DNA from 2 places in the Nocardioides panzhihuensis genome. Region 2 is predicted to be linked to the other one. Evidence: predicted binding sites of a transcription regulator. Region 2 holds the regulator's gene; the other holds the start of a gene.

Region 1 (4,174 bases), 830 kb from region 2:
CTACTTCGCCTCGATCTTCGGGCCCTACCCGTTCGCCTCCTACTCCGTCGTGGTCACCGACGACGAGCTCGAGATCCCGCTCGAGTCGCAGTCGCTGTCGACTTTCGGGCGCAACCACCTCACCGGCGAGTGGGCGGAGGTACGCCTCGTGGCCCACGAGCTCGCCCACCAGTGGTTCGGCAACGCGGTGACCCTGCGTGAGTGGCGCGACATCTGGCTGCACGAGGGCTTCGCCTGCTACAGCGAGTGGCTGTGGTCGGACACGTCCGGCGGGCGCGCGTGCGGCGAGCACGCCCGGCACCACCACCGCCGGCTGGCCGAGCTTCCGCAGGACCTGGTGCTCGCCGACCCCGGCCCTGAGGACATGTTCGACGACCGCGTCTACAAGCGTGGAGCCCTCACCCTGCACGCACTGCGGCGCACGGTCGGCGACGAGGCGTTCTTCCGGCTCCTGCGCACCTGGGTCTCCCGGCACAGCGGAGGCTCGGTCACCACCGCCGACTTCGAGGCCCACGCGGCCGAGGTCTGCGGCCGCGACCTCACCCCGCTCTTCGACGCCTGGCTGCGCCGGCCGGCATTGCCGGACCTGCCCGCCTGAGGACGGTCCCGCTCGCTGGTCGAGCCGGATTCGTGAGGAACGAGCGAATCCGTGTCGAGACCAACACAGTCCCCTCGGCACACGGCAGGACTGTGTTGGTCTCGACACGCTCGGCCGCAGGCGGCCTCGCGGCTCGACCAGCGGGCGCTGACTCCGGCTACCCTCGGCGACGTGCCTGAGCTGACCTTCCGTGACGCGAACCTCTCCGACGTGGACCCCCTGGTCGAGCTGATCGAGTCGGCCTACCGTGGCGACGCCTCCCGTGCCGGGTGGACCACCGAGGCCGACCTGCTCGCGGGCCAGCGCACCGACCCCGGGGGCGTACGCGAGGTGATCACCGCTGCCGGATCCCGGCTCCTCGTCGCCGAGCAGGCCGACCAGCCCGACCCGCCCGAGCGGCCAGGCGGGATCGTCGCCTGCTGCCAGCTGCAGAAGCGCGAGGCGTACGTCTACTTCGGCATGTTCTCCGTCGCGCCGCAGCTCCAGGGCGCTGGTGTCGGCAAGGCCGTCATCGTCGAGGCCGAGCAGATCGCGCGCGAATGGGGCGCGGAGGAGATCCGGATGACCGTGATCCGCCAGCGAGAGGACCTGATCGCGTTCTACGAGCGGCGCGGTTTCCGGCGTACGGGTCGGTTCGATCCGTTCCCCTACGGCGACGAGCGCTTCGGCCTCCCGCTGCGTGACGACCTGGAGTTCGCCGAGCTCGCGAAGGACCTCTGACCGGCGTCTACGACGGCTTGGCCTGTCCGTCGCCGGCCCGGTTTTCTTGCACTCTCTGGGGTCGAGTGCTAAACATGAATCTGGCACTCTTACCATGAGAGTGACAACAAACCGGACCGGTGACGTTGAGGCGTCGCGAGCGGCAGGGAAGGGTTCTGCCGGGAGTGACGTCGTCCGTCGCGGGCAACCCATCGGACCGGATCCAACGAACTTCCCAAGTGAAGGATCGCAGGAGCAATGCCGAAGCTCATCGCTTTCAACGAGGAGGCCCGTCGGGGTCTGGAGAAGGGTCTCAACACCCTCGCCGACGCCGTCAAGGTCACCCTCGGTCCCAAGGGCCGCAACGTAGTGCTCGAGAAGAAGTGGGGTGCCCCCACGATCACCAACGATGGTGTTTCCATCGCCAAGGAGATCGAGCTCGAGGACCCCTACGAGAAGATCGGTGCCGAGCTGGTCAAGGAGGTCGCGAAGAAGACCGACGACGTCGCCGGTGACGGCACGACGACCGCGACCGTTCTCGCCCAGGCGCTCGTCCGCGAGGGCCTGCGCAACGTCGCCGCGGGTGCCAACCCGGCCGGCCTGAAGCGCGGCATCGAGGCGGCGGTCGACGCCGTCACCGAGCAGCTGCTCGCCCAGGCCAAGGACATCGAGACCAAGGAGCAGATCGCTGCTACCGCCTCGATCTCCGCTGCTGACTCCACCGTCGGCGAGATCATCGCCGAGGCGATGGACAAGGTCGGCAAGGAAGGCGTAATCACCGTCGAGGAGTCGAACACCTTCGGGCTCGACCTCGAGCTGACCGAGGGTATGCGCTTCGACAAGGGCTACATCTCGGCCTACTTCGTGACCGACACGGAGCGTATGGAGACCGTCCTCGACGACCCGTACATCCTGATCGTCAACTCGAAGATCTCCAGCGTCAAGGACCTGATCCCGGTCCTCGAGAAGGTCATGCAGACCGGCAAGCCGCTGGTCATCCTGGCCGAGGACGTCGACGGCGAGGCTCTCTCGACGCTGGTCGTCAACAAGATCAAGGGCACCTTCAAGTCCGTCGCCGTCAAGGCTCCGGGCTTCGGTGACCGCCGCAAGGCCATGATGCAGGACATCGCCATCCTCACCGGTGGCCAGGTCATCTCCGAGGAGGTCGGCCTCTCCCTGGAGACCGCCGGCATCGAGCTGCTCGGCCAGGCCCGCAAGGTCGTCATCACCAAGGACGAGACCACCATCGTCGAGGGTTCGGGCGACCAGGGTCAGATCGAGGGTCGGGTCAACCAGATCCGCGCCGAGATCGAGAAGTCGGACTCCGACTACGACCGCGAGAAGCTCCAGGAGCGCCTCGCCAAGCTGGCCGGCGGCGTGGCCGTCATCAAGGTCGGCGCGGCCACCGAGGTCGAGCTCAAGGAGCGCAAGCACCGCATCGAGGACGCCGTTCGCAACGCGAAGGCTGCTGTCGAGGAGGGCATCCTCGCCGGTGGTGGCGTCGCGCTGATCCAGGCTGCCGCCGTCGCGTTCGAGAAGCTCGAGCTCGAGGGCGACGAGGCCACCGGTGCCTCGATCGTCAAGGCCGCCATCTCGGCCCCGCTGAAGCAGATCGCCATCAACGCCGGCCTCGAGGGCGGCGTCGTGGCGGAGAAGGTCGCCGGCCTCCCGCAGGGCCACGGCCTCAACGCTGCCACGGGCGAGTACGTCGACCTGCTGGCCGCGGGCATCATCGACCCGGCCAAGGTGACCCGCTCGGCACTGCAGAACGCCGCGTCGATCGCCGCGCTGTTCCTCACCACCGAGGCAGTCGTCGCCGACAAGCCTGAGAAGGCCGGCGCCGGTGGCGACCCGACCGGTGGCATGGGCGACATGGGCGGCATGGGCTTCTGAGTCCGAGTCCGTTCTTGCTCTAGGCAGGGCCTCTCCTTCGGGAGGGGCCCTGCTCCCATTTCGGATGTTGGCGCTCCGCTCACGGGTGCGGGCTACTCTCGACGGCATGAGCCCGAAGGCGATGTCGGCGCTGGCGATCTCGGCTGTGCTGCTGGCTGGGTGCGGCGGTGAGCCGCCCGCTGCGCCGTCGTCCTCCGGAACGACGTCATCGGCCTCGGCGAGCCCGGCCACACCCTCTGCGTCCCCGTCGGAGACGCTGCCGCCGGTGACCGACAAGGTCTCGCTGCCACAGCTGATGCGTGAGGAGTTTCCGGGCGGTCAGGTGAAGGTGCTGCGGGAGTCGGGAAGCACGGACGCCTATCGGCGCTTCGAGGTCAGCTACCCGAGCGGCCCGCTGACGATCACCGGCGTGCTCTTCCGGCCGCGCGGGACGGGGCCGTTCCCCGGCGTGGTCTTCGCGCACGGCCACATCGACACCGACATCTACGTCACTGGCCAGGGGCTTCGACGCGAGCAGGACCGGCTGGCGCGAGAGGGCTACGTCGTCCTGCACACCGACTACCGCGGCCACGCCGGGTCATCGTCCATCCCGGAGGGCACCGAGGAGGACGAGAGCCGGCTGGGCTACACCCGGGACACCATCAACGCCGTCCAGGCGATGAAGAGACTTCCGTACGTCGACCCCGACCGCACCGCACTGCTCGGTCGCTCCATGGGCGGGGGAGTGGTGATGAACGCGCTCGTCGCCCAGCCCGACCTGGTGCGGGCCGGGGTGACGTACGCATCGGTCTCCTCCGACATCGTCGACAACATCAACCGGTGGGCGGTGCCGTCGCGGCCCGAGGAGGTTGCCCGGCTCTACCGGCAGCACGGCGACCCCGAGCAGCAGCCCGAGTTCTGGGAGGGGCTGTCGGCACGGACGTACTTCGACCACATCGAGGTCCCGGTGCAGATGCATCACGGGACCGATGACGAGTCCTGCCC
Region 2 (4,174 bases):
CGCGGAGGTACGCGGCAGCGCCGACGGCTTCTCCGACGGCTGGGCCGAGACCTCCGGGTCCTCGGCGACGGCGTTCCCGTCCCCGCAACCGCTGGCGAGTACGCCGCAGAGCGCAAGAGCGATGATGCAGCCAGCCGGACGCGTACGTGTGCTCCTCATGCCTCCATGTTCACCCGCCACCCCCGAACCTGAAACCCCCCACGCCGAGCAGTCACTTTCTGATCGCCAGAGGTCGGAATCTGACACCGAGAGGTCGAAAAACGAGCGCGAGACGTCAATTCCTGCGATCTCGTCTTCAGAAAGTGACGTCTCGGCGTCAAGAAGTGACGTCTCGGCGTGGTCAGGCCCAGCGGCGGGTGCGGGCGAGCAGGGCGGCACTGGCTGCTACGCCTGCCGTCGAGGTGCGGAGGACCTCGTCGCCTAGGCGGATCGTGGTGGCGCCGGCCTTCTCGAAGAGGGCGATCTCGTCCTCCGTCAGGCCGCCCTCGGGTCCGACCACGACGAGGATGGTGCCTGCGTCGACGACGGGCACGGCGCCGAGCGGGAGGGTGCCCTCCTCGTGGAGCACGACGGCGGCGTCGGCCTCCTCGATCATGGTCACGACGGCGTCGGTGGTGGCCATCTGCTCGACCTCGGGGTGCCACAGGCGGCGCGACTGCTTGGCCGCCTCGCGGGCGGTGGCGCGCCAGCGGGCGAGCGACTTGACCGCACGCTCGCCCTTCCAGACCGCGACCGAGCGGGCCGCCGCCCACGGGACGATGCGGGCGGCGCCGATCTCGGTGAGCATCTCGACAGCGAGCTCGCCGCGATCACCCTTGGGAAGCGCCTGGACCACCGTCAGCGCAGGCTCGGGCGGGGCGTCGCCGAGGACGATCTCGTCGACGCGTACGGTCATCGACTTCTTGGTGGTCGCCGTGATCGTGCCCGTGACGCCCTCGCCGGCGCCGTCGGTGAGCACGACCTCCTCACCGACCCGGAGACGGCGCACGACGACGGCGTGATGTCCCTCGTCGCCGCCCACCTCGACGGCGTCGCCGACACGGGTGCCGGCGAGCGACTCGACGAGGTGAACAGGAAGCGTCATGGCGGATCAGTGCCCGTTGAGGGTGTCCTTGAACCAGGAGAAGACGCCGCCCTTGTGGGACGCCTTGAGCTGGCCCTGGACGGACTCCTCACCGCGCATCTCGGCGAGCTGGCGCAGCAGCGCCTCCTGCTCGAGGTCGAGCTTGGTGGGGGTCTCCACGTTGACGGTCACGATCAGGTCGCCGCGACCGCCGCGCAGCCCGGGGACACCGCGGCCACGCAGGACGTGGTCGGTGCCGGACTGGGTGCCGGGCTTGAGGTCGATCTGGATCGAGACGTCGTCGGGGTCCATCTGGTCGGCGACCTCGCCGACCAGGTCGGCCTCCAGCGTCGGCAGGTTGAGCGTGGTGCCGAGCGCGGCCGCGGTCATCGGGACCTTCGCGATGCAGTGCAGGTCGTTGCCTCGCCGCGTGAAGGTGGCGTGCTTGGCGACGTGGATCTCGACGTAGAGGTCGCCGGCGGGGCCGCCGCCGGGGCCGACCTCACCCTGCTCGGCGAGCTGCACCCGGGTGCCGTCGTCGACGCCCGGCGGGATCTTGACGGTCAGGGTGCGGTGGGAGCGGACCCGGCCCTCGCCGCTGCAGTCGCGGCACGGGTCGGGGATGACGGTGCCGAAGCCGTTGCAGGCCGAGCACGGGCGCAGCGTACGGATCTCGCCCAGGAAGGAGCGCTGCACGACCGCGACCTCGCCCTGGCCGCGGCAGGTCTCGCACGGGATCGGGTGGGAGCCTTCCGCGGCCCCCTCGCCGCCACAGGCGTCACAGACGACCGCCGTGTCGACCTTGAGGTCGCGGGTGACGCCGAACGCCGCCTCGGCGAGGTCGATGTCGAGACGGATGAGGGCGTCCTGGCCGCGGCGTACGCGCGGACGCGGGCCGCGCCCGGCGCCCGCACCACCGGCTCCGGCGCCGCCGAAGAACGCGTCCATGATGTCGGTGAACGAGAAGCCCGCGCCCTGCGCGCCGAAACCGCCAGCGAACGGGTCGCCGCCCCGGTCGTACGCAGCCCGCTTCTGCGGGTCGCTCAAGACCTCGTAGGCGTGGGAGATCTCCTTGAACTTCTCCTGCGACTCGGCGTCGGGGTTGACGTCCGGGTGGTACTGGCGCGCCAGCTTCCGGTACGCCTTCTTGATCGTTGCGTCGTCGGCGTCCTTGTCGACACCGAGGAGCTCATAGGGGTCCAACGTCGGTCTTCCTGCCATCGAAGTTCGCTGATCTTCCTTGAATCGAGTCTGTTGCTCAGGCCTCGTCCAGGATCCGGGAGAGGTAGCGCGCCACCGCGCGCACCGCAGCCATGGATCCGGGGTAGTCCATCCGGGTCGGGCCGACCACGCCGAGCGTGGCCAGCGCCTCGTCGCCCGGTCCGTATCCGGTCGCGACCACGCTGGTCTGCGACAGCTCCTGATAGGGGCCCTCGGCACCGATCCGCACCGTGACCAGTCCGCCCGCGGTCGCCTCACCCATCAGCTTGAGCAGCACGACGTGCTCCTCGAGGGCCTCCAGGAGCGGGCGCACCGCGGTGTCGAAGCTGTCGCCGAAGCGGGCCAGGTTGCTGGTGCCACCGATGGAGATCCGCTCGTCGGAGCGGTGGTCGTTCATCGCCTCGATCAGAGCCTCCGCCACCGCGGCGGCGAGGGTGTCGTGCGGGGCGTCGGCGGGCTGGCCTGCGGGGCGGGCGATGCTGCGCAACGCCTCACCCGCCTCGGCGATGACGACGCCGTCGACCGCGGTGTTGATCTGCGTACGCAGGCTCGCCAGGGTCTCCTCGGAGACCTCCTCGGTCACCTCGAGCAGGCGCTGCTCGACGCGACCGGTGCTGAGGATGAGCACGAGGAGGAGGCGGGTCGGAGCCAGCGCGACCAGCTCGACGTGGCGTACGGTCGAGCGGCTCAGGGTCGGGTACTGCACCACCGCGACCTGGCGGGTCAGCTGGGAGAGCAGCCGGGTCGAGCGACTCACGACGTCGTCGAGGTCGACGGCGCCTTCGAGGAAGCCAGCGATCGCCCGCTTCTCGGCCGCGGTCATCGGCTTGACCGTGGTCAGCCGGTCGACGAAGAGCCGGTAGCCCTTGTCGGTCGGCACCCGGCCGGCGCTGGTGTGGGGGGCGGTGATGTAGCCCTCCTCCTCCAGCGCGGCCATGTCGTTGCGCACGGTTGCCGGCGAGACACCCAGGCCGTGACGCTCCACGAGCGCCTTGGAGCCGACCGGCTCCTCGGTCTTCACGTAGTCCTCGACGATCGCTCGGAGGACGGAGAGCCTGCGTTCGTTCTGCATCTGCACTCCTATCGCCCTGGCTGCCTGGCACTCATTCCGCGCGAGTGCCAATCCTACCGGTTCATCGGCAGGGAACCAGTTCGCGGTGGTCGTCCGCCCTGTGGAACGAGACACGTCTCTCGTCATCGAGACAGCCTTAGGTTAGGCTGACCTTAGAGATCCCGCTTCATCGCTTCCGCCCCACTGGAGGGTCCATGATCGCCAACGAGGTGCTGACCCGCATCACGGCCCACGCCAACGAAGAGCACCAGGCAGACCTGTGCCACACGCTCTCGGCGCGGCTCGGGCTGCGGCCTCGCCACATCGTGGGCGTACGCCTCTCTCACCTCACCGCCGAGAGCGTCGAGGTCTCCTGGATCACCCTCGACGGCGGCCACCACGCGACGTTCCGGTTCCCGGAGGCCGCGGTCACGGCGGACGATGTTCTCGAGCAGCTCGGGCGAGTGCTGGCCGGTTCTCGCTGCTGATCTCAGTAGCATTCTCCGGATGAGCGATCGCTACGGCTCCGACGTCCTGTCCGGTGACTGGCGCAAGCCCAAGCATGGGCGTGCCGTCGAGACCCCCGCAGAGCTGGGCGCGGTGGTGGAGGAGGTCGAGACCGACTTCGTCGGCGAGATCGTGCAGATCGACCGCGACCTGCACACGCTGACCCTGGAGGACCGGCGCGGCAAGCGGCGTACGTTCCCGCTCGGCCCGGGCTTCTGGCTCGAGGGCAAGCCGGTCATCCTCACTCCCCCGGTGACCCGGGTTGCGCCCTCGAAGCCAACCCGGACGGCCTCGGGTTCGGTCGCCGTCGACGACGTCAAGGCGCGGGTCGC

Evidence for each region. The regulator HrcA, encoded in region 2, represses chaperone genes, less so after heat shock. The targets are predictions, from matches to a motif close to TTGGCACTCGNNNNNNNCGAGTGCCAA.
Region 1: groL (chaperonin GroEL) is a predicted target of HrcA. The motif match lies at 1,364-1,390, and genes of this name have one in related genera.

The regions. Positions count from the first base shown of each region.
Region 1 is NZ_JACBZR010000001.1:4,324,325-4,328,498, reverse strand. It holds gene BJ988_RS20555 (M1 family metallopeptidase) at 1-598, shown strand, start outside; gene BJ988_RS20550 (GNAT family N-acetyltransferase) at 770-1,318, shown strand; gene groL (chaperonin GroEL) at 1,556-3,190, shown strand; gene BJ988_RS20540 (alpha/beta hydrolase family protein) at 3,297-4,174, shown strand, end outside.
Region 2 is NZ_JACBZR010000001.1:3,498,199-3,502,372, forward strand. It holds gene BJ988_RS16580 (Gmad2 immunoglobulin-like domain-containing protein) at 1-159, opposite strand, end outside; gene BJ988_RS16585 (16S rRNA (uracil(1498)-N(3))-methyltransferase) at 341-1,084, opposite strand; gene dnaJ (molecular chaperone DnaJ) at 1,091-2,284, opposite strand; gene hrcA (heat-inducible transcriptional repressor HrcA) at 2,322-3,356, opposite strand; gene BJ988_RS16600 (hypothetical protein) at 3,551-3,823, shown strand; gene BJ988_RS16605 (DUF3097 domain-containing protein) at 3,843-4,174, shown strand, end outside.